DNA from 4 places in the Streptomyces sp. NPDC059008 genome. Region 3 is predicted to be linked to each of the others. Evidence: riboswitches for the same ligand, from Rfam matches in the RefSeq annotation. Region 3 holds a riboswitch; each other region holds the start of a gene.
What was found. A riboswitch is a leader RNA that binds a small molecule or an ion and turns the genes downstream of it on or off. The one in region 3 is predicted to bind cyclic di-AMP.
Positions count from the first base shown of each region.

Region 1: another riboswitch for cyclic di-AMP. It lies ahead of ACFWZH_RS24365 (C40 family peptidase); the one in region 3 lies ahead of ACFWZH_RS21575 (transglycosylase family protein).
Region 2: another riboswitch for cyclic di-AMP. It lies ahead of ACFWZH_RS32480 (M23 family metallopeptidase); the one in region 3 lies ahead of ACFWZH_RS21575 (transglycosylase family protein).
Region 4: another riboswitch for cyclic di-AMP. It lies ahead of ACFWZH_RS04470 (NlpC/P60 family protein); the one in region 3 lies ahead of ACFWZH_RS21575 (transglycosylase family protein).

Region 1 is NZ_JBHYJC010000021.1:129,401-136,641, reverse strand. Features, by position in the region: gene ACFWZH_RS24390 (ATP-binding protein) at 1-331, shown strand, start outside; gene ACFWZH_RS24385 (NAD(P)H-dependent oxidoreductase) at 434-1,027, opposite strand; gene ACFWZH_RS24380 (LysR family transcriptional regulator) at 1,257-2,174, opposite strand; gene ACFWZH_RS24375 (LysE family translocator) at 2,246-2,926, shown strand; gene ACFWZH_RS24370 (GNAT family N-acetyltransferase) at 2,992-3,639, opposite strand; gene ACFWZH_RS24365 (C40 family peptidase) at 3,697-4,170, opposite strand; cyclic di-AMP (ydaO/yuaA leader) riboswitch at 4,175-4,375, opposite strand; gene ACFWZH_RS24360 (hypothetical protein) at 4,654-4,959, opposite strand; gene ACFWZH_RS24355 (ATP-dependent Clp protease proteolytic subunit) at 4,965-5,600, opposite strand; gene ACFWZH_RS24350 (hypothetical protein) at 5,981-6,571, shown strand; gene ACFWZH_RS24345 (LysR family transcriptional regulator) at 7,021-7,241, opposite strand, start outside.
Region 2 is NZ_JBHYJC010000043.1:34,273-41,513, reverse strand. Features, by position in the region: gene ACFWZH_RS32495 (PrsW family intramembrane metalloprotease) at 1-504, shown strand, start outside; gene ACFWZH_RS32490 (hypothetical protein) at 590-895, shown strand; gene ACFWZH_RS32485 (aldo/keto reductase) at 988-1,947, opposite strand; gene ACFWZH_RS32480 (M23 family metallopeptidase) at 2,064-3,209, opposite strand; cyclic di-AMP (ydaO/yuaA leader) riboswitch at 3,221-3,365, opposite strand; gene ACFWZH_RS32475 (DUF2332 domain-containing protein) at 3,657-4,811, shown strand; gene ACFWZH_RS32470 (PP2C family protein-serine/threonine phosphatase) at 4,894-6,036, opposite strand; gene ACFWZH_RS32465 (helix-turn-helix domain-containing protein) at 6,246-7,232, shown strand.
Region 3 is NZ_JBHYJC010000017.1:140,996-148,236, reverse strand. Features, by position in the region: gene ACFWZH_RS21595 (MFS transporter) at 1-1,127, opposite strand, end outside; gene ACFWZH_RS21590 (LysR family transcriptional regulator) at 1,272-2,147, shown strand; gene ACFWZH_RS21585 (cytochrome P450) at 2,307-3,581, shown strand; gene ACFWZH_RS21580 (transglycosylase family protein) at 3,802-4,908, shown strand; cyclic di-AMP (ydaO/yuaA leader) riboswitch at 5,118-5,328, shown strand; gene ACFWZH_RS21575 (transglycosylase family protein) at 5,336-5,989, shown strand; gene eno (phosphopyruvate hydratase) at 6,297-7,241, shown strand, end outside.
Region 4 is NZ_JBHYJC010000002.1:351,511-358,751, forward strand. Features, by position in the region: gene ACFWZH_RS04460 (NlpC/P60 family protein) at 1-676, opposite strand, end outside; gene ACFWZH_RS04465 (hypothetical protein) at 1,001-1,354, shown strand; gene ACFWZH_RS04470 (NlpC/P60 family protein) at 1,519-2,691, opposite strand; cyclic di-AMP (ydaO/yuaA leader) riboswitch at 2,699-2,881, opposite strand; gene pcrA (DNA helicase PcrA) at 3,147-5,627, shown strand; gene ACFWZH_RS04480 (peptidoglycan DD-metalloendopeptidase family protein) at 5,724-7,241, opposite strand, start outside.

The sequences.
Region 1 (7,241 bases), on a different contig from region 3:
CCTTCCCGCCGACACCGAAACCGCCGACTCCGTCCGGCTGATCGTCTCCGAACTCGCCACCAACGCGGTCCAGCACACCTTCGGCCAGTCCCCGACCTTCACCGTCGAGCTGCGGCTCGACCGGGACGAGGTGCTGCGGGTCGGCGTCACGGACAGCCATCCGCGCCGGCCCCGCCGGCTGCCCGCCGCGGTCCAGCAGGACAACGGCCGGGGCATGGTCATCATCCGCTGCCTCGCGGCGGAGGCCGGCGGCCGCCTCTCGGTCGTCCCCACCGAGTGCGGTGGCAAGACGGTGTGGATCACGATGCCGTGGCAGGTCACGGTCCGCTGACAGCGCGGCGCTGCGTTGCAGGAACCTTTCGCTACGGGGTGCGGGGCCCGGCGCCACGGCTCCGACGCGGGGGCAGGTGCCCGGCGCCGCCGCGTGCCACGGTCAGGCCAGCAGCGCGGCGGCCTCCCGGCGTGCCTGGTGCAGCCAGGTCGCACGGGTCTCCTCGGCCGAGTCGGTGACAGTACGGAAGACGGCCCGGCGCACGTCGGTGACGCCCACGTACGGCAGCACGCACGCCGCCCAGATCCGGTGCAGCGGATCGCCGAACTCGCCCTCCTCGCGGTCGGCGGGGGTGTCGGAGGTGTTCAGGACGAGGGCCCGGCGGGCGTGCAGCAGCCCGGCGGGCTCCCCCTCCGGGGTACCCAGCTTGTAGGCGACGCCGGGTGCGAGCACCCGCTGCACCCAGCCCGTGAGGACCGCGGGCGGCATGCCCCACCAGTTCGGATGGATGAACACCAGGGAGTCGAGCGTGGCCACCTCCGCCCGGTGCAGTGAGACCTGCGGGTCCTGGGAGGACGGCGCCGACCCGACCGTTCCAGTCTCCTCGGGGGAGAGCAGCGGTGCGAAGCCCTCCGCGTAGAGGTCGTGTGCGAGCACCTCGCACCCGCGGTCGCCCAGCTCCGCCACGACGGCGTCGAAGAGGGCGTGGTTGAAGCTGCCCGGGCGCGGGTGGGCAAGGTACACACCGATACGCATGGTTCGTCCCCCGGTCGAGATGAGCGGTCAGCGGCCGCCGGTCCGTGGGGCTGGTCTGCCTCCGCGCCGACTCGGCCGAGCGTCATTATCCGTGAGCGGCCGAACAGGTGGGCGGTTTTCGGGATCAGGCCGTCCCTCAGCCGTCCCTCGGCCGTTTCGCGGCTGGGTCGCCGGCGTCGGCGGTCCCAGGGTGGTCGGTGCGCACCGGCCAGGCGGGGCGTTGCGGACACTACGGGGCGCTGGTGTGGCGGCTGAAGGCTCCGTGCAGCAGGGCGCGCAAGGTGTCCGCGGCGGGGGTGCCGCCGCCGGGGCGGTAGGCCACCGAGATCCGGCGGCGCAGCTCCGGCGGGTCCAGCCGGCGGACGCCCAGCGGGGTCATCGAGTCCTCCGCCATCATCTCCGGGACCACCGCCACCCCGAGTCCCGCGCTCACCAGCGCACACACCACCGCATAGCTCGGTGACTCGCAGCGCACCGCCACACTCGCCCCGGCAGCCGCCAGCGCCGCCTCCACCTCGCGCCGGTTGGGGTTCGCCGGAGCCGTGCTCACCAGCGGCTGACCGGCCAGCTCGGTCAACGGCAGCCGTCCGGAGCCCGCTGTCAGGGCATGGCCCGGCGCGGTGACCAGTACCAGCTCCTCGGTCAGCAGGGGATCCAGCAGCACCCCCTCCGGCGGCGGCATCGCCGGACCCGGCACATATTCGTGCGTCAGCGCCAGATCGACCTCGCCCAGCGCCACCGCCTCGGTGGCCTGCGGTGGTACGTACTCCGTCACGCTCAGCTCCACATCGGGGTGGGCGCGTCGGAACGAGCTGAGCGCGGGCGGCAGCAGATGGGTGCCCGCCGTCATGAACGTGCCGATCCGCAGCCGCCCGCCGGACAGCCCCGTCAGCACGGACAGCTCGTGCCGGGCCTGCTCCAGCTCGTCGAGCACCCGCCGCGCGCGTACGAGCAGCAGCTCACCGGCCGCCGTCAGCCGTGCCCCGCGATGGTGGCGTACCAGCAGTGCGGCGCCGGCCTCCCGCTCCAGCTTGGCGAGCTGCTGGGAGAGCGCGGGCGCGGTGTAGCCCAGCCGGGCGGCCGCCCGGGTGATCGAACCGGCCTCCGCCACCGCCACCAGCGCGGCCAGCCGCGTGGGGTCGTACATCACCACCTCTTTAGGCCCCCCAAGAAGATTGTCCATACCCATCAAAGGCCACGGCCGGCGAAGCTGCTCCTATGGACGGACAGCTGATCGCCTTCACCGGAGTCGCCGCGGGCATGGTCACCATGCCGGGCGCGGACTTCGCGGTCGTGGTGCGCAACGCCCTCGACTCGCGCCGGGCGGGGGTGGCGACCGCCGTCGGGGTCGCGGGCGGGCTCTTGGTGCACACCGCGCTGGTGGTCGCCGGGCTCGCCGCGGTGCTGGTCGCCGTGCCCGGTCTCTTCGGCGCCGTCCAACTCCTCGGCGGCGGATATCTGCTGTACCTGGGAGGGCGCGCGCTGATCGCGGCCCGCCGCCCGAGGGCCGCCGACGCGGAGCCGCCGGCCGGCCCGAACGCCGATGCCGCCGGCGTCGCGCCCTCCGCCGGCGCCCGTCCGGCCGTCCCGCTGGGCGCCGCGCAAGGGCTGCGCCAGGGCTTCTTGACCAACGCGCTCAATCCCAAGGCCCCCGTGCTCTTCCTCAGCCTGCTGCCGCAGTTCGTTCCGGCGGGCCAGCCGGCGCTGCCCCGTACGCTGCTGCTGGCCACGATGGTCGTGGTGATGGCGCTGGTGTGGTTCCCCGCCGTCGCACTGCTCGTCGACCGGCTGGGCACCTGGCTGCGCCGCCCGCAGGTCGCCCGTGTCCTGGAAGCCGTCACCGGCGCGCTGCTGAGCGCCCTGGGCGGCATCCTGCTCGTCGAGCTGCTGGTCGGCTGAGGGGAGCCGGCCGGTCCACGGGGGCGTGCGCGGGCCCGGCCGCGGTCCGTGTGGGCCGCCGGAGTTCAGCCGCGGCCGCCGTACGGCACCATCAGCACCTCGGCACCCACCGGGACGAACCCGGCGCCCAGTATCCCGCGCACGCTGCGGGCGTTACCGGGCGCGACCTGTGCCCACAGCAGTTCGCCGGCCGGAAGGAGATGCCGGGCGGCCCGCGCCAGCCTGCGGCCCAGACCGCGCCCCTGGCCGCCTGCCTCCACCTCGACGGCCAGCTCCCAGCGACCGGCCACACCGCGGCCGATGACCAGTGTCCCGCCGTCGGCGGTCGTCCAGGCCCGCACCTCGTCGCGGTGGCGCAGCGCGCGGGTTATCCGCGGATGGCTCCGGTCCGTCGTCTCCACCAGCTCCAGCGGCGGCGGACCGGGCAGGGCTTCGGCGACCGTCGTCATATCGATGTTGTTGGCCTCGCGCCCCACCCGCTCGCCCAGAGCGGTCAGAAACGGCGGGCTGAGCGGCCCGGCGAGATCGCCGGGCGCTATCCGCTCATGGACCCATGCGGGCTCCACGTCCGCGAACACCACGGCATGGCAGGTGAAGGACGCCACGCCGATGTCGCGCGGGGACGGCTGGGGCAGGACCGTCACCGATCCGTCCGCGGGCGGGAAGCCTCCGCGCGCCGCGGCCGTCAGCAGCTTGCTCAGTTGCCAGGTCACTCCGTCAAACTACCGAGCCCCACTGACAATTGACCAAGCGTGAGGCGAAGCCGCAGGTCAGCCCACTCGCCCATACGAGATCGCGGAGCTGAAGATCCTCGCCAGCCGCACCACGTCGCCGGTCTTGGGCGCATGCCACATCCGGTCACGGCCCGCGTAGATGCCGACGTGGTAGACGCCGCGGGCCGAGTGGAAGAACACCAGGTCCCCGCGTCTTCGGGAGGAGGCCGGGACGTGCCGGGTCTGGTCGTACTGCGCGGCGGCGCTGCGTGGCAGGGCCCGGCCGACGCGCTTGAACGAATACAGCGTCAGCCCCGAGCAGTCGAAGCGGTACGGCCCCTCCGCGCCGAACTCGTAGGGGGAGCCCTGCTTGGAGGCCGCGACCCGCACCGCATGCGCGGCGACGGACGCGGCCTCGGCGTCGGTGGTCGCCCCCGGGGCGAGGGTGGTGGCGCCGAGGGTGGCCATCGTCAGAGCGGAGACGGTGGCGGCGCGGGCCAGCAGATGCGGCGTATGCGTGCGCACGGTCATGCGCGAACCCTTCGTCAGCCGCCTGCGAAGGAAGACCTGTCGGGTTCGGGCAGGCGAAGATGCCCGGCCGTGCGTACGGCTTCACCCCAAGGAGTCCGTCGGCCGTGTTGGCCCGGACCCCGTCCTGCTCGGGTCCTCCGCTCCCGCCGGTCCACACCGTCGACCGGACATCCGGTACGGCGGCGGGATTAGGCGCCCGTCCGGACCGCCCCGTCGCTGTGGCGGGGTCTTGTCGTCGAAGGGATCGTCACGCACCCACCACCCGAATTCCGAGCTGAAAATGCCGTATGTGAGATGGGTCACATTTGGGCCGAATAGGGGGAATTGTTCCTTCAGGTGGCGGGGTGCCCGGTGTCGCGGTCCCGGGACCTGGGGCGAAACATGGGGACCGGAGGAATTCTCTCCGCCCCGCGCAATTCGTCACCTCCTCGCAAAAGCCGTGGACGCTACGCCGTCCGAGCAACCCGGGTCGGGCGTGTCGGGTCACCGCTCCCCGGGCGGCACGGCGACCAGTTGGGACCGCCGCTCGCCGTCCAGGACCCGCAGCGCCCGGCCGAGCGTGTCGTGGTGCATCTCGCTCTCGCCGCGGTTGTGCATCAGCGTCAGGGCGTCCCGCAGTCCGGCGGCCTTGCCGACGAGCGCCTGCGCGGCCCGCAGGCCGCTGTAGGTGTGGCCGCCGCGGGCCGGGTTGATGCGGCCCAGCAGATCGAGCACCTCCAGGTAACGGTCGATCAGTTCGCCCTCGGCGCGCGTGAGGGCGGGCAGTGGCGGTGGCTCCGGTGGCAGCATCCGGCTCACCGCGTGACGGGCTGGAGGGACGACTGCTTGCGGTTGCGGGTGAGCCCGTCGATCAGTCCGTACGCCTGCGCGGCCGGGGCGTCGAAGATCTTGTCGCGCTCGATGTCGGTGGCGATCCGCTCGGGGGTCTGCCCGGTGTGCCGCGCCAGCATCTCCACCAGCATGTCGCGGCCGCGCAGCATCTCCTCCGCCTGGATCTGGAGGTCGGTGGCCTGCCCCTGGATGGGTTCGCTGAGCGACGGCTGGTGGATCAGCACCCGGGCGCCGGGCAGCGCCAGCCGCTTGCCGGGGGCGCCGGCGGCCAGCAGTACCGCGGCGGCGGACGCGGCCTGCCCCAGGCAGACCGTCGCCACGTCGCACGACACGAAGCGCATCGTGTCGTAGATGGCGGTCATCGCGGTGAGGGAGCCGCCGGGGGAGTTGATGTAGAGCGAGATGTCCTGCTCCGGCGCGGCGTGTTCGAGGTGGATGAGCTGCGCCATGACGTCGTTGGCGGAGGCGTCGTCCACCGGGGTGCCCAAGAAGATGATGCGCTCGCTGAGCAGCTTGGAGTACGGGTCCATGGTGCGCGTCCCCTGTGAGGTGCGCTCGGTGAACTCGGGCAGGACGTAGCGAGCCGTGGGTCGCAGCATGACTGCTCCTCTCCTCTGTAAAAAATGTACAGGATGTACATCCCGTGAGAATGGCAGCAGGTTCTAGTGATCAAGTCAAATGCCCAGGTCAGAGGCCGTTTTGGCTGTTCGCCGAGGGCGTACGTCTCACAAATTTCTCTACGACCCCTTCGTTTGGATCACGGGTGGACCAGGGGAAGTTGCCTGCGATGTGACGTCCGGCCGGGTAGATGGTTGCGCCCTTCTCGTAGCGGGGGGCGATGCCTCGCCCCTGCTCGATGACCGGGTCCACGAGGGTCTCCACGACCGAAGTCGGACACTCAATTCGCTCGTGGCCATGGGCAGTGTCGTGTCTGGCCTCAGGACACAGATGACATGCGCCGCTGCTCGGCCTTGTCACAGTGCTGGGGCAGATCGTCTCGATGCGCCTCGCCCGGGGAGAGGTGGCCTGGGCGCAGGTGGCTCTCCTCGTCGGCGTGACCGCGGCACTCGGCACCGTCTTCGCGCTCAACTTCACGATCGGTCATCTGCGGGCCGCACGCAGGCAGGTCGAGAGGCTGGCCGTGAACCAGGAACGGGAGCGGGTCGCCCCCTGTCGCTGGACAGCGAGCTCGTCGGCGCCTGCATGGTGCTGCGTGCCGCCGGAGTACGGGCCGATCTGCCCGTCGCGACCCGACGCCGTGCGCGCCGAGCTGCGCGAGGTGTTCGGCTACGTCGTGCGGGAGGCGGTCACCAACGTGCTGCGGCACTCCGACGCCGCACTGTGCACCGTCCGCATCGGGCCCGACTGGGTCGAGGCTACCGACAACGGCGGTTACACCGGCGGGGCGTGCGCCAGGAACGGCCTCAACGAACGGCTGGCCGCAGTGTCGGGCACCCTCGAAGGCGGGTCCCGGGCGACCGGCGCGCGTCCTGCGTCGAGCTGGCCGGTCAGGGGCAGTAAGTCGAGGCGGCCTTCCGCGCCACCGTCGCCGACCGTCTCGGCAGCCTGATCGCGGACCTGCCCCAGGCCGATCACGCGCACCTGAGCCGGCTGGCCGCCGTGGAGGCCGGTGCGCGCCCCTGTAAAGCCAGATCCTCGGGTGCTGGGGCGGCGCCTCTGGCGTCGCAGGTGCGGGACAGATGGCGAGGACGACTGCGGCGGAGGCTGGGCGTCTCGATCGTGTGGGTAGTCGGCAGCGGCGTGCTCGTCGAGCTGGCGGGCTACGGAACGTGGAGAACGCGTCCTCCTCAGGTGAACAAGCGTACCGGGGCCCTATCCGTGTGGGGTGCAGCTCTTCTGGAGGGAAGTGCTGCACCCTTGTCGTTTCCCGTGAGCAGTTGGCGACAAGACGGGCAGTTCCTGCGTCGAGCGGTGTTCAGCCTGCGGTGAGCCGGCGGACCTCCATTCGGAGGCCGTGGTAGACCTGCCGCCCATGGTCATCGCCCGACCTGGTCCCGGTCAGGATGCCGGGGCGGTCAGGACGGCCTGGGCAGCCAGCCGGAGATTCCTGATCATCGGATTCGGGTCGCCCTTGCGGCTGACCAGGACGACCCGGCTGGGGGGAGCGCCCTCGACCGGGATGGTGAGGAGGTTGGGACGCAGTGAGCTACGCCGATCGCCGACCGGTAGCACGGCGATCGCCCTGCCACTCGCGACGAGTTCGAGCTTGTCCTCGTAGC
Region 2 (7,241 bases), on a different contig from region 3:
CTGGGCCTGCTGACCGCCGTCCTCCTGCACGCCATCTGGAACGCCGCCTCCACGCTGGGCGACCTCGGATTCCTGGTCGTCTACGGGCTCTTCATGGTCCCCGTCCTCCTCGCCCTGACCTGGCTGGCCGTCTGGACCCGCGGCCAGGAACTGCTCTCCCTGCGCGGCTACCTCGCCCCTTACATCACCGCCGGCTGGCTCGCCCCCACCGAACCCACCGCCCTGTCCTCCCTCACGACCCGCGCCCTCGCCCGCGACCTGGCCCACCGCGCCCAGGGCCCCGCCGCCGCCCGCGCCGTCACCGAGTACACCGCCCTCGCCACCGCCCTCTCCTTCCACCGCCGCCGCGCCCACCTCACCGGCCCCACCCCCGACTTCACCACCCGCGAACGACACCTCCTGGAGCACCTGCGGCACTACCAGCCGTGGGGGCGCCCGGCCCTGACGTGCGCGCTGGGACAGAGGGACGGGGACAGCGGGCCGGGCGCACCGGCGGACGCGTAGGCGCGGCTGTCACCCCGATCGCCACCCCCGCGAGGAACGCCCGCGCGTAGGCTCGGGGGAGTTGACCTGGATCGGGAGGATTGTGATGGCCGGCGTACCGACGAGTGTGGTTGCGGCGAGTGGGCTGTTGGGCGGCTACGGCGTGGCCCGGTGGACCAAGAAGCGGCCCCTGGGTGGGGTGGCGCTCGCGGCGGCGGGGGCCGTGGCGGCCAAGGGGTGGCAGGAGAAGGCCGGGGCCAAGACCGCGGCGGCGTTGAGTGGGGCGTATGTGGCGGCCTTCGTGGGGTCGCATCCGCTGGCGAAGAAGATCGGGGCCTGGCCTTCGGTGTTCGCGGTCGCGGGCGGGGTCGCGCTGGCGTCGTGGGCGGTGGTCGACCGTCGGGGGAAGTGAGGCCGGCGACCGGCGCGGGCGCGAGGCGGGGTCGGGGCGGGGTCGGGGCATCGTGCGTGCCCCGGCCCCGCCCCGTCCACGCCGTGGGTGGATCAGGCCGAAGCCTCGGTCAGGAGGGTGAGTTCGGGCTCCGTGAGGGTCAGGTCGGCGACGGCCAGGAGGGGCGCCAGCTGGCTGACCGTACGGGCGCTGGCGAGGGGCGCCGCGACGGTGGGCTGGGCGGCCAGCCAGGCGAGGGCGACGGTGGCGACTTCGGCCTCGTGCGCGGCGGCGACCGTGTCGAGGGCCTGAAGGACGCGCAGCCCGCGGTCGGTGGCCAGGTGCTGGCCGGCCTTTGCGGAGCGGGCGCTGGCGACATCGGTGCCCGGGCGGTACTTGCCGGTGAGGAAGCCGGAGGCAAGGGCCCAGTACGGGATGGCGGCCACGCCCTCGCGGGCCGCCACGTCGGCGAGTTCGCCCTCGTAGGTGTCGCGGGAGACCAGGTTGTAGTGCGGCTGGAGGGCGACGTAACGGGCCACGCCCTCGCGGGCGGAGAAGGCCAGGGACTCCGCCAGGCGCCGCGCGGAGATGTTGGAGGCGGCGATCTCACGGACCTTGCCGGCCTGGACGAGCTCGTCGAGGGTGCCGATGATCTCCGAGACCTCGACCGATTCGTCGTCGTAGTGGGTGTAGTAGAGGTCGATGTAGTCGGTGCGCAGACGGGTGAGGGACTCGTCGACCGCGGACTTGATGGTGGCCGGGCTCAGGCCCTTGTAGTCGGGGTGGGCGCCGACCTTGGTGGCGACGACGACCTCGGAGCGATTGCCGCGGGAGGCCATCCAGTTGCCGATGACGGTCTCGGATTCGCCGCCCTTGTTGCCGGGCACCCAGGCCGAATAGGCGTCGGCGGTGTCGATGAAGTTGCCACCGCCTGCCGCATACGCGTCGAGCACGGCGAACGACTCGGCCTCGTCGGCCGTCCAGCCGAAGACGTTGCCCCCGAGGGCGAGCGGGGAGACGGCGAGCGAGCCGAGGTTCCGGCGGTTTTGGGGGGTGGGGTGTGTCGAGGTCATACGTGGTTGCAGCGTGGTGAGGGAGGGAGTTATTCCGCGGGAGGAGTGGCCTCCCGCGGCGCGCTCGGGCCGCCTTTCGGCAGGCCCTCAGGCGCGTCTCCCTGCGGGCCGGGCCGTCAGACGTTCACGCCGTGGTCGCGCAGCCACGGCATCGGGTCTATCGGGTCGCCGGCGCCGGGGCGTACCTCCAGGTGGAGGTGGGGACCGGTGACGTTGCCGGTGGCGCCGACGCGGCCGATGACATCGCCGGTGTTGACCTTGCCCGAGGTCTTCACCATCGAGGACAGATGGCAGAACCACAGCTCGGTGCCGTCGTCGAGGGTGAGGACGATGCGGTAGCCGTACGAACCGGCCCAGCCGGCCTGGGTGATGGTGCCGGAGTGCACCGCCTTGACGGGCGTACCGGTCGGTGCGGCGAAGTCCTGGCCCGTGTGGTCGGCGGCCCAGCGGTCGCCGGCCTGACCGAAGCTGGCGGTGAGGGTGTAGGAGGAGACGGGGGCGATGAAGCTCTTCGCCAGTTGGGCCAGGCGCTCGGCCTCCGCCTTCCGGCGCGCCTCCTCCTCGGCCTTGCGCTTGGCCTCCAGCTCTGCCGCCTTCTTGGCCGCCGCGGCCTTGTCCGCCGCGTCCTGGGCCGTCTTCTGGGCCGCGGACGCTTCCGTCGCCGCCTGCTTGATGGCGGCGCCCTCGGCCGCTTCGCGGGCCTGCTCCTCGGCGGCACCCTGCTGCGCGTCGGCCTGCTGGAGGATGCGGCTGCGCAGCGCCTCGCCGGCGTTGCCGCCCGTACCGGTCGTGCCGGTCTGGGTGACCTGGGAGAGCGGACCGGCGGCGACGGTGTCGGCAAAGTCGCCTCCGGAGTCCGCCGCGGCGGAGTCGGAGTCGGATATGAGGCCGCCGAGCCCCGGGAGGGACTCGGCATCCGGAAGGCTGTCGGAGATGTCGTGGGCCATGCCGCCGATGTCGGGCATGGATATCGGGACCGGCGGACGGTCCTCGGCGGTGGCCATGCCACCCGCGCCGACCGCCGCGATGACGCCGACACCCAGGACCGTGCCACTACGGGCGAGTCCGCCGCCGCGCTGCTTGGCCACCCGGTGCTTGCCACGGGCCGGTCGGAGCGACTCCTCGGTGGGATTCCACTCCTCCCACGGGCCGTCGCCGTCGATGCCCGCCATGCCCTGCGGATCACCCGGGCCTTCGAAGGCGCCTCGGTCGTCGAGTCGGTATGCGGGCGAAGCCTCGGGGGCAGGCCTGTTGGACGCCACGGGGGCGCACTCCTTTCCTTCCTTCTCGCCTACCGGGTTAGCTGACGGGTTCGGAGCAGGAAGGTCTCCTACGGGCCACTCTGGCGGAGGCGCCCGATTCACCCCAAGGTGGTGGTTCCCCGGTTCCCTTGGTGCAGTTCGAAGTGCTGGAGATGCGTGAAAAGCGCGTGCGGGATTCGGCGTCGGCGCGCGGTGCCGCCTCTTGCGACGGCTGGGACGACCGCGCTGCGTTATCGGACAGTAATAGAAGTCGCGACTGTTTTCCAAGCCTTCCCGGGAACCCTTATTCGTTCCGCATGAGGTTTGGCCTGGACTTTTTCGGTCACCATGCCCACAAAACGGGCGAGTTGCCCCTGCACCTCTAAACGATCTCGCGCTGATTGTGCGTCAGTCGTTATGCGGAGGGGCGCCCCCCAGTTACGGAACGTGAGGGCGTAACGTCGGATCATGGTCGTCAACGTCGAGAGCGCGGGGAGCACCGTGAGCTCCGGAAACGTCAAGGGCGGTATCGGCCGGAGCGCGGCGGCGGATGTGGCGGAGCGCTACCGGGAGTTCTCGTGGCGGGAGGCTCGGGGACGGTCCGACGCCCATGCGGAGCTGACCGCGCGGATCAGCCAGGACCCGGAGTTCTGCGATCTGCTGTCGGGGTCGCTGCCGGCCGGCAACAAGCAGCAGCCGAACCTCCTGCTCGCCGCCGTCCGCCAGCTCGACGGCCCGCACGCGGAGCAGGGCCCGCGCGGCGAGGCCGCGTACGGTCGCTGGCGCGAGTGGACGGTCCGGCACTGGGACGAGGTCCGCGCGGTGATCATGCAGCGCGCCACCCAGACCAACGAGCCGGCCCGCTGCGCCACGCTGCTGCCGCTGCTCGCCCGTCTGCCGCAGCCGCTGGCGCTGCTGGAGGTCGGCGCGTCGGCCGGGCTGTGTCTGCATCCCGACAGCTACCGGTACCGGTACGAGTCCGCCACCGGGTACGCGGGGCAGCCCGCGGGCGGCCCGCGGACCGTCGAGGTGGGGGCGCCGGACGGCCCGGTGGTGTTCGGCTGCCGTACGGACTGGGCGCCCGAGGAACTGCCCGGCCGGCTGCCGGAGATCGTCTGGCGGGCCGGAATCGATCTGAACCCGCTCGACCCCGTGGGCGCACCGGACGATCTGCGCTGGCTGCAGTCGCTCGTCTGGCCGGGCGAGGGCGAGCGCGCGGCGCGGCTCTTTGCCGCCGTCGAGGCCGTACGGGCGGCGCCGCGGCCGCGGATCGTACCCGGCGATCTGATCGACGAGCTGCCCGCGCTGGCCGCCGCGGCACCGCCCGAGGCGACGCTGGTCGTCTTCCACAGCGCGGTGCTGAGCTACCTTCCGCCCGCTCGCCGCGAGGAGTTCGCGCGCCTCGTGCGGTCGCTGCTCGACGGGCGTCCCGGCGGTGGGCACTGGATCTCCAACGAGCACCACTCGGTCCTGCCGTGGATCACCGCGCCGGAGCACCTCTCCGGGCGCCCGGAGGACGGACGGCTGACCCTCGCCCTGGACGGGCGGCCTCTCGCGCTCACCGGCCCGCACGGCGAGAGCCTGCACCGACTTCCGGGCACGGAACCCGGGACGAGGACGTAGGCGCAAGCGGCACAGCGGGGCGGGGCGGCCCCGTCCGTGCCCGGCCCCGCCCGATCGGCGGCCCGGTGCTCCTCGCCCCGCCCTACTCCCCCATGGGCCGCTGCACCGCCAGCAGGGCCATGTCGTCCGCCGACGCCCCGCCCGTATGCAGTGCCACATCCTCGACGAGGGTGTCCAGGAGGGCGTCCGGACCGGGGAAGCGGCGGCCCCGCAGCCGGTTCGAGGGGTTGTAGAAACGGCCGCGGAAGTCGCGGGCCTCGGTCATGCCGTCGGTGAAGAACAGCAGCAGCGAGCCGGCCGGCAGGAACGTCTCGTCCGACCGGTCGGGCCAGCTCGCCACCTCGCTCATCCCCAGGGGCAGCGCCGGCGCCGCGGGGGCCAGCTCGCGCAGCCCGCCGTCCGGGGTGAGCATCAGGGGAGCCGGGTGGCCGCGGTTGAGGACCCGCAGTACGGGCCGCCCGTTGGCGGGGATCTCGGCCAGCACGGCAGTGGTGAACCCCTCGAACCGGTCCAGCCCTCCGCGCCGCCTGCCCTCCCGCTGCAGCGCCCGCTCCAGCCGGCCGGCCACCGCCTCCAGGGTGGCCTCCTGCTCCGCCGCCTCCCGGAAGGCGCCGATGACGACCACCGCGGCCTCCACCGCCTCCAGGCCCTTGCCGCGCACATCGCCGACGATCAGCCGCACGCCGTGCGGGGTGTCCTGCACCGCGTAGAGGTCGCCGCCGATCCCGGAGTCCGCCCGCGCGCCCACGTAGCGGGCGGCGATCGCGAGCCCGGCCAGCCGCTCGGGCGGCAGCGGCAGTACGGCGCGCTGGGCGGCCTCCGAGACGTCCCGTACGGACGCCAGATGGGCATCGCTGGTCCGTACGACCCGGTTGATGCCCAGCGCCAGCAGGGCGACGACGAAGACCGTGGCGATCTCCGTCACCGACTCGTGGTAGTTCGGGGCGGCGCTGCGGTACGTCACGCCCCAGACCTCGCCGGCCATGGCGGCCACGGCCGTGCCGGCGGTGGCCGCCAGCGACAGGAGCGGCGCCGCGACCAGCGGCGCGGCGGAGAAGAAGGGGGAGGCGGTGTAGCTGGGCGGTGTCCCCAGGTCGAAGGCGAGGCCGGCGGCGATCAGCAGGGCGGGGAGCCAGCGCGCCAGGCGCCGCACCGGCGGGGGCATCCGCTCGCGGCGCGCCCGCCGCTCCCCGTCGCCCGTAGGGGGCCCGTCGACCTGCCGCATCCGCACCGGCCTCTTCCGCTCCCGCCCGTCTTCCGTACGAGCAGCGTCGTGTCGGCCGCCTCGACTCCCCAAGGGTTGCCGGTAGGGGGGCCCATGGCGAGTCGTCGGGGGCCGGACGGGTCACGGGCCGGGCCACGGCAAAGACGTTCATCAGACGCTTATCCGGGTCCGTGATCATCCCCTTGGGCGTGCAGCTTGGAGGGGGAAACATGCTGAACGAGACGGTTTTCCGGAGTGAGGACGTGCCGGCGGCGGACCGGTTGTCCTACTGGGCGGAGCGCATGGAGCAGACCCATGCTCCGATCCATCTGAGCAGCGACCACGCCCACGACTTCCGGGCCGTCCAGCGCGTGCTGGACCTCGGCGCCGTGTCCGTGTGGCCGGCCACGGTCCCGCAGGTGGTGATGCGGCGCACACCGCGGCTGATCCGGCAGTCCGACCCGGAGCTCTACCACCTCTCCTTCGTCGTGGCCGGGACGGGGACCGGCAGGTGGGGCGACCACGAGGTCGTGTACCGGCCGTCCGACCTGGTCATCAACGATTCCTCGCTGCCGTGGGAGATCCGCGGCGGCAGGGCCTCGGTCACCACGGTGGGGGCGGAGATCCCCAAGGCGCTGCTGCCCCTGCCGCGCGGCGGGGCCCGTCGAACGGTCCCACGGCGCCTGCCGACCCGGTCGGGGATCGGCGCGCTGCTGGCGCAGTTCCTCCTCCGGCTGAGCGCGGACACCACCCCCTACCAGCCCTCCGACGGCCCCCGGCTGGGCACGGTCCTGACCGACCTGGTCACCGCGCTCCTCGCCCACACCCTCGAAACCGACAGCGCCCTCCCACCGGACACCCGCCGGCGGACCCTCATGCTGCGCATCAAGCGCTTCATCCAGGAGCACCTGCACGACCCCGGTCTCTCCCCGGCCGTGATCGCCGCCGCCCACCACATCTCCCTCAGCTACCTGCACCGCCTCTTCCAGCACGAAGAGGCCACCGTGGCCGCCTGGATCCGCCGCAGGCGACTGGAGGCCGCCTGCCGCGACCTCACCGACCCGGCGCTGCACTCCACCCCCGTCCACGCCATCGCCACCCGCCGGGGCTTCTCCTGCGCGGCCGACTTCAGCCGCGCCTTCCGCAATGCGTACGGCACTCCGCCGAAGGACTACCGGCGCCATGCACTGGTTGCCGGTAAGTCGACTGCTGGTTAAGGAACTTGT
Region 3 (7,241 bases):
ACCCCGCCCCAGCCGCCGGCGCTCCAGACCACCGAGGTCAGCGCCGAGCCCGCCGCCCCGCCGATGAAGTAGCTGGTCATATAGGCCGAGTTGAGGCGGTTGCGGGCCTCCGGTCGGACCCCGTAGACCAGGTTCTGGTTGCTGACGTGGACCGCCTGGGCGGCCAGGTCCAGTACGACCACCCCGGCGAGCAGCGCCACCAGGGACCAGGTGCCGCCCGTGCCACCGGCCGCCAGCAGGCCCCACGAGCCCAGCAGCAGGAACGCCGCGGTGCCGGCGACGCGGTGCGCCAGGCCGCGGTCCGCCAGCCGCCCCGCCATCGACGCGGACAGCGAACCGGCCGCCCCGACCAGCCCCAGGAGCCCGATCGCCGACTCCTGCCAGCCGTACGCCGGACCGGACAGCAAGAACGCCACCGCGGTCCACAGCACGGAGAAGCCCGCGAAGGTCAGCGCGCCCAGCGCGGCCCGCCACCGGAGCACCGGCTCCTGGGTGAACAGCGCCAGCGTCGAGCGCAGCAGCGCCGGGTAGCGCAGTCCGGCCGTGGTGCGCAGGGTGGGCAGCCGGAGCCGCAGCAGGAGGGCCATCAGCAGCATCAGTGCGGCGTTGACCCAGTAGACGGTGCGCCAGCCGCCCAGCTCGGCGAGCAGCCCGGCGGCCGTACGGGCCAGCAGGATGCCCAGCAGCAGTCCGGTCATGACGGTGCCGACGGTCCGGCCGCGCTCGGCGGGGGCCGCGAGGGTCGCCGCGTAGGGCACGACGACCTGCGCGGCGACCGAGGCCAGGCCGGTCAGGGCGGTACCGGTCAGCAGCAGGGCGGCGTTCGGCGCGCTGGCCGTGACGGTCAGGAACAGGGCCGTGGCCGCGCAGAGCGTCACCGCGAGGCGGCGGCGCTCCAGGAGGTCGCCGAGGGGGACGAGCAGGAGCAGGCCGAGGCCGTAGCCGACCTGGGCGACGGTGACCACCAGCGCGGCGGTGGAGGCGGAGAGGTGCAGATCGTGGCCGATGGTGCCCAGGAGCGGCTGGGCGAAGTAGTTGCCGGCGACGGACAGGCCGGTGGCGACCGACATCAGCAGCAGGGTGCCGCGGCCCAGTCGGCGCTGCTCCGGTCCCTGTTCGGGTTCCATGGATGACCCTCCCCGTGATGCGCCCGCGGCCACGGTGGCGGCGGGCACTTCCCAGCCTGGGGCCCGCGCCATCGATGAGTCCAACACATAGTTTTCATCTCATCCATCGTGGATCGAGATCGATCTCGCCTAGGATCGGTGGGCATGGAGCTGCAGCAGATGAGGTACGTGGTCGCGGTGGCCGAGACCGGCGGATTCACCCGGGCCGCCGAGCGCTGCCACGTGGTGCAGTCCGCGCTCAGCCATCAGATCGCCCGGCTGGAGAAGGAGCTCGGCGCCCGGCTCTTCGACCGCACCAGCCGCAGCGTGCGGCTGACGGCCGCCGGCGAGGCGTTCGTTCCGGTCGCCCGGCAGGCGCTGGAGGCGGCCGAGCGGGCCCGTGCCGAGGTGGCGGCGGCGACCGGCGAGGTACGCGGCCGGCTGGCGGTGGGCGCCATCTCGACCGTCGCGGCCGTCGATCTCGCCCGCGAGCTGGGTGCCTTTCGCAGCCGCTATCCGCGGGTGCGGATCAGTCTGCAGATGGAGATGAGCGATCCGCTCATCGAGAAGGTGCGGGAGGGGACGCTGGACGTCGCCTTCGTCGGGCTGGTGCCCAGTGCGCGCACCGACGGCGTACGGGAGCGGGAGCTGGCGCGCGGTGAGCTGGTGGCGGTGGTGCCGCCGGGGCATGCGCTGGCCGGGCGGGAGTGGACGACGCTGACGCGGCTGGCGCGGGAGACCTTCGTGGACTTCACGGCGGGTTCGGCGGCCCGGCGGCAGCGCGACGAGGCGTTCCGGGCCGCGGGGCTGGCCTCGGAGGTGGCGTTCGAGGTCACCACGGTGGAGTTCCTGGCGAAGCTGGTGCGGGCCGGGCTGGGCATCGGCATGGTCCCGGAGGCCATCGCCGCCGATCTGCCGGGGCTGCACATCGTGCGGGCGCGGCCGGCGCCGGAGCGCACCGAGCGGGTGGTGTGGAGCTGTCTCGGCCCGTCGCCGGCGGCCGTGGCGTTCCTTGCGGGGCTGGGGGTGCAGGCGGGGTAGGGCGGGTGGACGCGTCGTGGTGCGCCCACCGGTTACGGTCGGAAGGTGCACGACGAGCCGGACGCCACTCCTGATACCACCGCCTCCGCCGACGCAGCGGCCGACGCCCGCGCGAGCGCGCCGGCCGGCGCCGGGGCCGAGGCGCCCGCGGGCTGCCCCGTGGCGCCCTCCGCCGCGGCCGCCGGCCCGGCCCCCGAGCTGTTCACCTGGGAGTTCGCCGCGAACCCGTACCCCGCGTACGCCTGGCTGCGCGAGCATGCGCCGGTCTACCGGACCGCGCTGCCCAGCGGTGTCGAGGCCTGGCTGGTGACCCGCTACACCGAGGCGCGCCAGGCGCTCGCCGATGCCCGGCTGTCGAAGAACCCGGTGCACCACAGCGAGTCCGCGCACGGCAAGGGCAAGGTCGGCATCCCGGGCGAGCGCAGCGCCAACCTGATGACGCATCTGCTCAACATCGATCCGCCCGACCACACCCGGCTGCGCCGGCTGGTGTCGAAGGCGTTCACCCCGCGCCGGGTCGCGGCCTTCGCCCCCCGCGTCCAGGAGCTGGCCGACCGCCTCATCGACGGCTTCGCCGGGCGCGGCGAGGCCGACCTGATCCATGAGTTCGCCTTTCCGCTGCCCATCTACGCGATCTGCGACCTGCTGGGGGTGCCGCGCGAGGACCAGGACGACTTCCGCGACTGGGCGGGCATGATGATCCGCCACGGCGGGGGGCCGCGCGGTGGGGTCGCCCGTTCCGTGAAGAAGATGCGCGGCTATCTCGCCGAGCTGATCCACCGCAAGCGCGCGTCCCTGGGGGAGACGGCGGAGGCCGACGAGGACCTGATATCCGGTCTGATCCGCGCCTCCGACCACGGTGAGCACCTCACCGAGAACGAGGCCGCCGCGATGGCGTTCATCCTGCTCTTCGCCGGTTTCGAGACCACCGTCAACCTCATCGGCAACGGCACCTACGCGCTGCTGCGCCACCCCGCCCAGCGCGAACTGCTGCAGAAGTCGATGGCGGCGGGCGACACCGAGCTGCTGGCCACCGGCATCGAGGAGCTGCTCCGCTACGACGGTCCCGTGGAGCTGGCGACCTGGCGGTTCGCGACGCGGGAGCTGACCCTCGGCGGGCAGCGGATCGCCGAGGGCGACCCCGTACTGGTGGTGCTGGCGGCCGCGGACCGTGATCCGTCACGCTTTGTCGAACCGGACGTTCTCGATCTGACCCGACGTGACAATCAGCATCTGGGATACGGACACGGGATCCACTACTGCCTGGGCGCACCGCTCGCCCGGCTCGAAGGACAGACCGCGCTCGCCACGCTGCTGACCCGGCTCCCGGACATCCGGTTTGCCACGGATCCTGATGATCTGCGCTGGCGGGGCGGGCTCATCATGCGCGGACTGCGGTCCCTCCCGGTGGAGTTCACGCCCGAGCGGCCCTGACCGGGGACACCGTCAAAGGTGACAGATCGTCAGTCGCGTGACCTTAACGTGATCTGCACTACACCGGCTTGTGACTACCCGTGACCCCGGCTACCTTTCGACCCGACGGTCGACAGGATTCACGATTCGTTCACACGGGCGCCCGCATCAGCGGACGTCCGAAGGGGTGGGGAATCGAACGGTCGTCGAACAACTCAACCGCCGCGCGAAAGGCATCCGCATGCGTTCCGGGAACGGCCGACACCGTCGCCCCCGTCAAGCACCGGCCATCTTTGTCACGGCGGGAGTGACCGGCGCGGGCCTCGCACTGCCGCTGCTCTCCGCCAGTGGGGCACATGCCGCCGACACCGCGACCTGGGACCGGGTCGCCCAATGTGAGAGCGGCGGGGTGTGGAGCGCCGCCTCGGGCAACGGCTTCTACGGCGGGCTGCAGCTGACCCAGGAGATGTGGGACGACTACGGCGGCGGGGCCTACGCCTCGCGCCCCGATCTCGCCAGCCGCGCCCAGCAGATAGCCGTGGCCGAATCGATCCTCGACGACCGCGGCCCGGACGCCTGGCCGAGCTGCGCCGTCAACGCCGGTCTCACCAAGGACGGCCGCGCGCCGGAGGTCGACCCGGGCGGCACGAGCACGCCGCTGCCCGACCCGTCCGACGACGACAGCGACCCGGCCCCGTGGGACCGGTCCCCCTCGACCGGCTCGTCCGATACGCCCGACGGCCCGGACGACTCCGGGGCCCACGACGGCGACCGCGAGAATGACGCCGAGAAGAAGTCCCATGACGGATCCCCTGACGGATCCCGCGACGGATCCCAGGGCGGTTCCCGCGACGGCTCGTCCGACGACGCGCGCGGCGATGCGGGCGACGAGCCGTCCCAGGAGACACCGGCGCCGTCCGAGTCCGACGGCCGCGACACCTCCGAGACCCCGGAGCCGTCCGACTCCACCACGCCCGGCGACCAGGGCGACGACGCCTCCCCCACCGACCCCTCCGGCGACGCCGACCGCCCGGACCCGAGCGGTACGCCCGGGCAGACGCCCGGCAAGGGCAAGCACCGCGGCGACGCGGACCCGGACGAGGGCGACGGCGGCGACCGGTCGCCCGGCGGCCGGCACGCCTCGCGCGGCGACGGCGGGCGCGGCACGGGCCCGGCGGGCGGCGACTACACCGTGCGCCCGGGTGACAGCCTGTCAGCCATCGCCGCGGCCCATCGGCTGCCGGGCGGCTGGCCCGCCCTCTACGAGCGCAACGAGGGCGTCATCGGGACCGACGAGAACCTGATCCAGCCGGGTCAGCGGCTCGATCTCGGGCACAAGGAAGGCTAGTTCGCCGCCTTCGTCCCCTTTGGGAAAGTGAGACAAGGCTCTCGTTGGGCGGCGGGCGGACAGATCCGCCCGCCGCCGTCATACCGGGCCCCACCTGCAGATATGTGACCAACCCGTGATCAAAAACGGTCAACTTGGTTCAGAAGGTGGGGTTTGAACACCAAGGGGATTACTGCTTACGGTCAGGACCGCTCGCCAAAGCGAGCCCCTTCGATCACACGCCGAATCCTGCCGGTGGTCGGAGGCAGTTGACGCGCAAGCGCCGAAGGCAGGAGCGGGGGAACCAAGGTAGGCGCCGGCCCGGCCCGTGAAAGCGGGTCAGCCGGCTTGGGGTGAAGCCAGGTGCGCCACGCGCGCCCGGCCGGGCGACTCACAGCCCGAACCCGACAGCTCACCTCGTAGGCGTCGGTGAGGAAACGAACGAACCATGCTGATCAACAAGGGCAAGCACCGTCGTCCCTCCAAGGCCGTCCGCGTCGCCACCCTCGCCGGTGTCGCCGGTGCCGCCGTCGCCGTCCCGCTGATGGGCGCCACGTCCGCCTCCGCCGCCTCGGTCGCCACCTGGGACAAGGTCGCCCAGTGCGAGTCCGGTGGCAACTGGTCGATCAACACCGGTAACGGCTACTACGGTGGCCTGCAGTTCTCCAACTCCAGCTGGGCCGCCGCCGGTGGCACCCAGTACGCGCCGCGCGCCGACCTGGCCACCAAGGCCCAGCAGATCGCCGCCGCCGAGAAGCTCCTCGCCATCCAGGGCCCGGGCGCCTGGTCCTGCGCCGGTGCCGGCGGTCTGACCTCCGGTGGCCCGGCCCCCGAGCTCGACACCTCCGCCAAGTCCGCCCCCAAGCAGGACGAGGCCAAGCCCGAGGTGAAGAAGGCCCCGGCCGCCCCCAAGGCCGAGAAGGCCCAGCCGGCCCCGAAGAAGTCCGAGCGCGGCGGCGACTACACCGTCAAGGCGGGCGACACCCTCGCCAAGATCGCCAAGGCCCACGGCACCAACTGGAAGTCGCTCTACGCGGCCAACAAGTCGGTCATCGGCGGCAACCCGAACCTGATCTTCCCGGGTCAGCAGCTCAGCATCTGAGCCGTCCCCTCACCGGGACCCGTATGACCCCGGCGGCGGTCCCCGCCGCTCCGTGAGACTGCCCCGCCCGGCGCACACGCCCCCCCAGTGCGCCGTGGCGGGGCTTCTCCGTTCACCGGGGCGCGCAGCACCGGTGACCAGCGCCGTCGAGCATTTTTCCCCGCTCAGCGAACAATGTGCCGAAACCTCCCGTGAACTGCGCCTTTGAGTATCTTTTCGTCCCACGGAGCGGGCCGAGGGCAAGCGGACGCGCCAGGGGCCGTTAGGCTCATGCTGCAGAACTCCAGACACCCATGAAGGAGACAACGTGCCGTCCATCGACGTCGTCGTAGCCCGCGAAATTCTCGACTCGCGAGGTAATCCCACGGTCGAGGTCGAGGTCGGCCTCGACGACGGCAGCACGGGCCGTGCCGCCGTGCCGTCCGGCGCCTCGACCGGCGCCTTCGAGGCCATCGAGCTCCGCGACGGCGACCCGAACCGTTACCTCGGCAAGGGCGTCGAGAAGGCCGTCCTGGCCGTCATCGAGCAGATCGGCCCGGAGCTCGTCGGCTACGACGCGACCGAGCAGCGGCTGATCGACCAGGCGATGTTCGACCTGGACGCCACCGACAACAAGGGCTCGCTCGGCGCCAACGCCATCCTCGGCGTTTCCCTGGCCGTCGCGCACGCCGCCTCCGAGGCCAGCGACCTGCCGCTGTTCCGCTACCTCGGCGGCCCGAACGCGCATGTGCTGCCCGTGCCGATGATGAACATCCTCAACGGCGGTTCGCACGCCGACTCCAACGTGGACATCCAGGAGTTCATGATCGCGCCGATCGGCGCGGAGTCCTTCTCCGAGGCGCTGCGCTGGGGCGCGGAGGTCTACCACACCCTCAAGAAGGTCCTCAAGGAGCGCGGTCTGTCCACCGGCCTCGGCGACGAGGGCGGCTTCGCCCCGAACCTGGGCTCCAACCGCGAGGCCCTCGACCTCATCCTTGAGGCCATCAAGCAGGCCGGTTACACCCCCGGCCAGGACATCGCGCTCGCGCTGGACGTCGCCGCCTCCGAGTTCTACAAGGACGGCTCGTACCAGTTCGAGGGCCAGACCCGCTCGGCCGCCGAGATGACCGAGTACTACGCGGAGCTGGTGGCGGCCTACCCGCTGGTCTCCATCGAGGACCCGCTGTTCGAGGACGACTGGGCCGGCTGGAAGGTCATCACCGACAAGCTCGGCGCCAAGGTCCAGCTGGTCGGCGACGACCTCTTCGTCACC
Region 4 (7,241 bases), on a different contig from region 3:
AGCCGTCCGCGCCCGCCATCCGGCGCCGCTGCTCCGCGGTCAGCCGGTCCAGCAGCTGCTCGGCGGCGTCCAGCTTGCGGACGATGGTGACCCGGTGCTTCTTCAGCCTGGCCTCGGTGGACACCATCCGCTGCGCGGTGTCCTCGGCCCGCTGCCGGACCTGCCGCACACTGCCGAGCCGGCGCGCGTAACCGGCCACCGCGGCCGCCTGGTGACTGCCCGCGCGCTCCAGCACCGCGGCGCCGTCCAGATAGCGCTGCGGGTCCTCGGAGAGCAGCAGTGAAACGGTCGGGTCCATACCGCCGGCGCGGTACTGGGACGCGGCCACGGCGCCCAGTTCCGCGCGGGCGGTGTTCAGCTTCCCAGTCCGGCGGGCGGCCTCGTCCTGCAGTCTGCTCAGCTCCTCGCGTGCGGTGTCGGCGGCTTCCTTGGCGCCGTTGTAGCTCTGTGTGGCCACCTCTGCCTCCTGGTACAGCGCGTCGACCCGGTCCTTGACCTGGTCGGGGGTGGGGGAGGGGGCCGCCTGGCCGGTGCCGTCGAAGGCGGTGGCGGTGGCGGCACCCGCGAGGGCGAGGGTGGCGGCCGTACGGACGGTGCGCGCACTGCGCGAACCGCCCGTGAGCGCGGCGAGCGGATGCTGCCTGGGCTTGCGGTGCGAGGCCACGGTGGCCGTCACTTCCTTCCCTTCGGGCCGGGGGCCCGGCGGCGGTCGGCAACGGGGGAGCCGACCGCCGCCGCACCTCTCGGCGGGGCGGCCGACGGAACACCGGCGCTCGGTCCGGCGATGGCGGGGTGTCGGCCGCCTGGAGGAGGACGCTAAGCCTGGGCGTCACGGGGGTGAGTCCGGTTGGCTGGCATTGTTCGCTTTCGACCGCGGCCGGTGCGCGGGTGACCGCACCGCCGCCGCCTGCACACCGGGACCGGTCTGCCGTGACCGAAGCGGCGATTGCGGACGCCCTGCCTGAAGGGCCGTGCTATACGACGGCTACGATCCAGCACTATGGACGTAGTAATCAATGTCTTCGTCGGCCTGCACATCATCGGCATCGCCTCCCTGCTGGGCGGTTTCCTGACCCAGATGAAGGCGATGGGCGCGGGCACCGCCCGCTTCGTGCCGGCCATGCTGCACGGCGCGCTGACGATGCTGGTCACCGGCATCGTGCTGGTCGGCCTCAACCAGGCCCAGGACCACTCCGTCAACAACATCAAGATCGGCGTCAAGATGGCCGTACTGGTGGTGATCCTGGCGCTGGTCTACGTCAAGCGGGACGAGGAGAAGGTCTCCGCGCCGCTGTTCGGCGCGGTGGGCGCGCTCACGATCGCCAACATCTTCATCGCGGTGCTCTGGACCTGACGGCGACGCCCCCACTACGGCACACCGCGCGGTCACCGTGCTCCGGAACCGGAGCCGATGGCCGCGCGGTGGCGTGTGGGGGGTGACCGTGGGGGGTGGTCTTGCCGGGCGCCCGGACGGGGCGCCTCGGGGGAGGAGGGGGCCGCGGGGAGGCGGGGCCTGTCTCAGGCCGGGCGGACGCTCCCGTAGATCGGCATGTAGTAGATCGACTCCTCGCGGACGTAGGCGCCCGGCTTGGGAGCGTGGATCATCTTGCCGCCGCCTATGTACATGCCGACGTGGCTGATGTCGTCGTAGAAGAACACCAGGTCACCGGGCTGCAGATCCTTGGTCGCCACCCGCTGGCCGACCTTGACCTGGTCCCAGGTCGTCCGCGGCAGATCGACCCCGGCCGCCTTCCACGCCGCCTGCGTCAGCCCCGAGCAGTCATAGGAGCTGGGCCCGGTGGCGCCCCAGACGTACGGCTTGCCTATCTGGGCGCGGGCGAACGCCAGGGCCTTCTCGGCCTTGGTGGCGTACGAGTCCCCGGTGGAGCCGCCGTCGCTGGTGCCACCGCCGGTCTGCCCGCCGGTGTCGCCGCCGGTCTGTCCGCCCGTCGAGCCGCCGTCCTCCTGCTGCTGCCGCTCGCGCTCCTGCTGCCGGCGCGCCTCCTCCTCGGCCTTGCGCCGGGCCGCCTCTTCCCTCTGGCGCTCCAGCTCGGCGAGCCGCGCCTTCTCCTGGGCGGTGAGCCGCGACAGCAGCTGCCGGGCCTCGGCCAGCTTCTCCTGGACGGACTGCTTGGACTCCTTCAGCGCCGCCTGCGACTTCTGCAGCTTCTCCAGGCTGCTGGTGGCCTCGGCCCGCTGCCGCGCCGCGGCCGCCGCCTGCTCCTGGTAGTCGGTGACCGCCTGCTTCTGCCGGCTGGTCAGCCGCTCCATGAGGTGGCTGCGGTCGACGAACTGCTGCGGGTCCTTGGCGAGCATCAGTTGCGCCGTCGGGTTCATGCCGCCGGTGCGGTACTGCGCCGAGGCGAAGGTGCCCAGTTCGCGCCGGGACTCGTTCATCCGCTGCGCGCGCTTGGCGGCGGCGTCGAGCAGACCGTCGACGGTGGCGCTCTGGTGCTCGGCGCGCTCCTTGGCGGCGTTGTACTTCTGGGTGGCCACCTCGGCCTGGTGGTAGAGGCCGTCGACCTTCTGCTTGACCTCTTCGATGGAGGGCCTGGGCGCCCTGGGGGCGGCGTCGGCGGACTGCGACAGCAGGGTGACCGAGGCGAGCGCGGCGGTGGTGAGCCCGGCCGCGGTACGCCGGCTCCCGGGCGAGATGAGAACGCTGGTGCGCGGCTTGCGATGGGACGCCAAGGCCGGCAACTCCTTCCGTGACCGCCTACCGGGTTAGCTGTCGGGTTCGGGCGGTGTCGCTGACGGAAGGCTTGCCCTACGGTCCGTGCGGTCGCCGACGGCGGCCGCTGGATCGATTCACCCCGGTGGTGCTGGTGGGTCCCCGGCTCCGGGTGCCTGCTGGCAGGGCCGGACTCGGCGCGGCGGCCCGTGCGGAAGCTGTCGACCGCTGGGAGGCGGGCTGCCTGAGCGAGGACGTTAGCCAATTCGTGTGGCTCCTGTGAAGGCTGATGTTCGATATGCCCGAAACCTTTTCGTGACCTGAACGCGCTGCGGGGGGTGTTGCGTCAGATGTCGGGTTCGGGTACGCCGCCGGCACCCGGCGGTTCCGCCTCCGACCGCCTGACCTGCCCCGGCGCGGACAATCCCGCACTCCCCGGCGCGCTGTCAGTGCGGCGGCCTAGACTCGGTGGGCGATGAGCAGCCTCTTTGACGACAGCTTTCTGGCGGACCTCGGCCCCAAGGGCGAGGAGGAGCACCCGCCGCCTCCCGAGGACGAGCACGAGCCGGTCCCCGAGGAGGTCCCCGCCGACCTCTTCGGCGGGAGGTTCGACGCGCCCGTGCACACCGAGGCGTACTACCGCGACGGCGCCGCCCGCCCGCCCGTCGATGCGGCCGCGCTGCTGGAGGGGCTCAACGACGAGCAGAAGGCCGCCGTGGTGCACGCCGGAGGCCCGCTGCTGATCGTCGCGGGCGCCGGCTCCGGCAAGACCAGGGTGCTCACCCACCGCATCGCGCATCTGCTCGCCGAGCGCCATGTCCACCCCGGCCAGATCCTCGCGATCACGTTCACGAACAAGGCCGCGGGCGAGATGAAGGAGCGCGTGGAGCAGTTGGTCGGCCCGCGCGCCAACGCCATGTGGGTCTCGACCTTCCACAGCGCCTGCGTGCGCATCCTGCGCCGCGAGTCCAAGAAGCTCGGCTTCACCTCCTCCTTCTCGATCTACGACGCGGCCGACTCCAAGCGCCTGATGGCGTTGGTCTGCCGCGATCTGGACCTGGACCCCAAGCGCTTCCCGCCCAAGTCCTTCAGCGCGAAGATCTCCAACCTCAAGAACGAGCTCATCGACGAGGAGACCTTCGCCCAGACGGCGGCCGACGGGTTCGAGAAGTCGCTGGCCGAGGCGTATGCGATGTATCAGGCGCGGCTGCGCGAGGCCAACGCCCTGGACTTCGACGACATCATCATGACGACGGTCCATCTGCTGCAGGCCTTCCCGGACGTCGCCGAGCACTACCGCCGCCGCTTCCGCCATGTGCTCGTCGACGAGTACCAGGACACCAACCACGCCCAGTACACCCTGGTGCGCGAGCTGGTCGGCAGGGGAACGGCCGACATCCGCGCCGCCGAACTGTGCGTCGTCGGTGACGCCGACCAGTCGATCTACGCCTTCCGCGGCGCCACGATCCGCAACATCCTCCAGTTCGAGGAGGACTACCCGGACGCCACGACGATCCTGCTGGAGCAGAACTACCGCTCCAGCCAGACGATCCTGTCCGCCGCCAACGCCGTCATCGAGCGCAACGAGAACCGCCGCCCCAAGAACCTCTGGACGGACGCCGGCGCCGGCCCCAAGATCACCGGCTATGTCGCCGACACCGAGCACGACGAGGCGCAGTTCGTCTCCGACGAGATAGACCGTCTCACCGACGCCGGCGACGCCAAGGCCGGCGACGTCGCCGTCTTCTACCGCACCAACGCCCAGTCCCGTGTCTTCGAAGAGATCTTCATCCGGGTCGGTCTGCCCTACAAGGTCGTCGGCGGGGTGCGTTTCTACGAGCGCAAGGAGGTCCGCGACGTCCTGGCGTATCTGCGGGTGCTCGCCAACCCCGAGGACACCGTCCCGCTGCGCCGCATCCTCAACGTCCCCAAGCGCGGCATCGGCGAGCGCGCCGAGGCGATGATCGACGCCCTGTCCTCACGCGAGAAGATCACCTTCCCGCAGGCGCTGCGCCGGGTCGACGAGGCGTACGGCATGGCGGCCCGCTCCGCCAACGCCGTCAAGCGCTTCAACGTCCTGATGGAGGAGCTGCGCACGATCGTCGAGTCCGGCGCCGGGCCCGCCACGATCCTGGAGGCCGTCCTGGAGCGCACCGGCTACCTCGCCGAGCTCCAGGCCTCCACCGACCCGCAGGACGAGACCCGGATCGAGAACCTCCAGGAACTCGCCGCCGTGGCCCTGGAATTCGAGCAGGACCGCGGAGAGGAGAATCCGGGCACCCTCGCCGACTTCCTGGAGCAGGTCGCGCTGGTCGCCGACTCCGACCAGATCCCGGACGAGGACGAGGAGGGCAGCGGCGTGATCACCCTCATGACGCTGCACACCGCGAAGGGCCTGGAGTTCCCGGTCGTCTTCCTGACCGGCATGGAGGACGGCGTCTTCCCGCACATGCGGGCGCTGGGCCAGACCAAGGAGCTGGAGGAGGAGCGCCGGCTGGCCTATGTCGGCATCACCCGCGCCCGCGAGCGGCTCTACGTCACCCGCTCGACGATGCGCAGCGCCTGGGGCCAGCCGTCGTACAACCCGCCCTCCCGGTTCCTGGAGGAGATCCCGGACGACCACGTGCAATGGCGGCGGACCGGTCCGGCGACGCCGTCGGCGTCCATGGGCGGCCTGACGTCGAGGAGCGGGGGCTCCGGCGGCTTCGGCGGGGGCGTCGGCGCCACGCTCTCGTCGGCCCGCGCCAAGGGTCCGAGCGGCTTCGCGACCCGGCGCACCAAGGACCGCGAGGTGGTCTCGCTGGCCGTCGGCGACCGCGTCACCCACGACAGCTTCGGGCTCGGCACGGTCGTCGGCGTCAAGGGCAGCGGCGACAACGCCGAGGCGACCATCGACTTCGGCGGCGAGAAGCCCAAGCGGCTGCTGCTGCGGTACGCGCCCGTCGAGAAGCTGTAGGCGGGCGGGACGGGGGCCGGCGCAGGACGGGGAGCGGCGCCGGCCCGACGCTGCGGGAACGGCACGCCCGACGTTGCAGGAACGGTACGCCGGGGGTCAGTTCGGGTCGAGCCCGTGGCTGCGCAGCCACGGCAGCGGGTCGATCGCCGAGCCCCCGCCGGGACGCACCTCGAAGTGCAGATGCGGTCCCGTCGAGTTGCCGGAGTTGCCCGAGTAGGCGATCTGGTCGCCGGCCTTGATCGATCCGGAGCGGATCTTGGTGCTGCTCAGATGGCAGTACCAGGTCTCCGTGCCGTCGGGCGAGGTCACGATCGCCATGTTCCCGTAGGCGGAGTTCCACTGGGTGCGGACGGTGCCGTCGGTGGCGGACAGGACCGGGGTGCCGTAGTCGACCGGGAAGTCGATGCCGGTGTGCACGGACATCCAGTTCACACCGGCCTGGCCGAAGAGCGCGCTCAGCCCGTGCTGGCTGACCGGCAGCACGAACTTGGGCCGCATCGCCTCCTTGCGGGCCGCCTCCTCCGCCTTGCGCTTGCGCTCCAGCGCCTGGCGCTCCTTGAGGTCGATCCGCTCCTGGGTGCGACTGGCGCGGTCGCGGAAGTCGTCGGCGCCGGCGCTGAGCCCGGCGAGCTGGGTGTCGAGCTTCTTGTTGGCCGCGGAGGGCTTCACGGCCCCCGGGTCGACCGCGGCCTGGGTGGTCGTCTCGTCCTTGTCGTCCCCGCCGATACCGGCGACGGACGCGGCCGCCACACCGCATACGCCCATGGCGGCGACGGACGGAACGGCGACGGTCAGCAGCGCCGACCGCTTGGCCGGACGCCGCCGGCCCCGGCCGCGAACGGCCTTGCCGGCCGGCGGTCCGGTGACCCGGCGGCCGGCCGGGGCGGGGTCCGCGGGGGTCACCGGCATCGCCTGCGTCATGGCGTCCGCCACGGCGGCGGCCTCGTCCGAGCGGGCGCCGCCGTCGTCGTCGATGCCGCCGTCGACGCCGGAGCCGGTCTCGTGCCGTTCGGCCGCCTCCCAAGTGGCGGTTTCCCACTGGTCGGTGTCGCCCGGCGGCGGGCCGGCCTGTGCGGGGATCCCGGCGATCAGTTCCTGGTCGGCCACCGGCCAGATCGCCGTGGCCTCATAGCTCTGGGTCTCGAAGCCCGAGGTGTCGAAGCCCGAGGTGTCGAAGGTCGCGGCCTCGAAGGCGGCGGTCTCCTCGACCGCGGTGGCCTGCCGGCCGATGGTGTCGTAGCCACCGGCCGTCTCATATGCACCTGTTGTCTCGTACGTCCCGGTCGACGTCCCGGTCGGATAACTGCCGGTGTCGTACGCGCCGGTGGCGTGGCCGCCGGTGTCGTATCCGCCGTGCCCGTAGGAGGTGGCGTCATAGGCGGCCGCCTCGTAGGCGCCGGACTCGTGGGGCGCGGAGGCGTAGGCGGCCGCGCCCGGTGCCAGGGTGTCGTACGCGGTGTGCGCATACGGGTCGTAGCCCGGGGCGGTGCCGGTCTCGTAGGCGCCGGTGTCCCACTGGGTCGAGGAGAAGCTGCCGGTGTCGTAGATGCCGGTGGCGTAGCCGCCGCCCGTGGCCGTCGGGTAGGCCCCCGTGTCGTACGCGCCGGTGTCGTA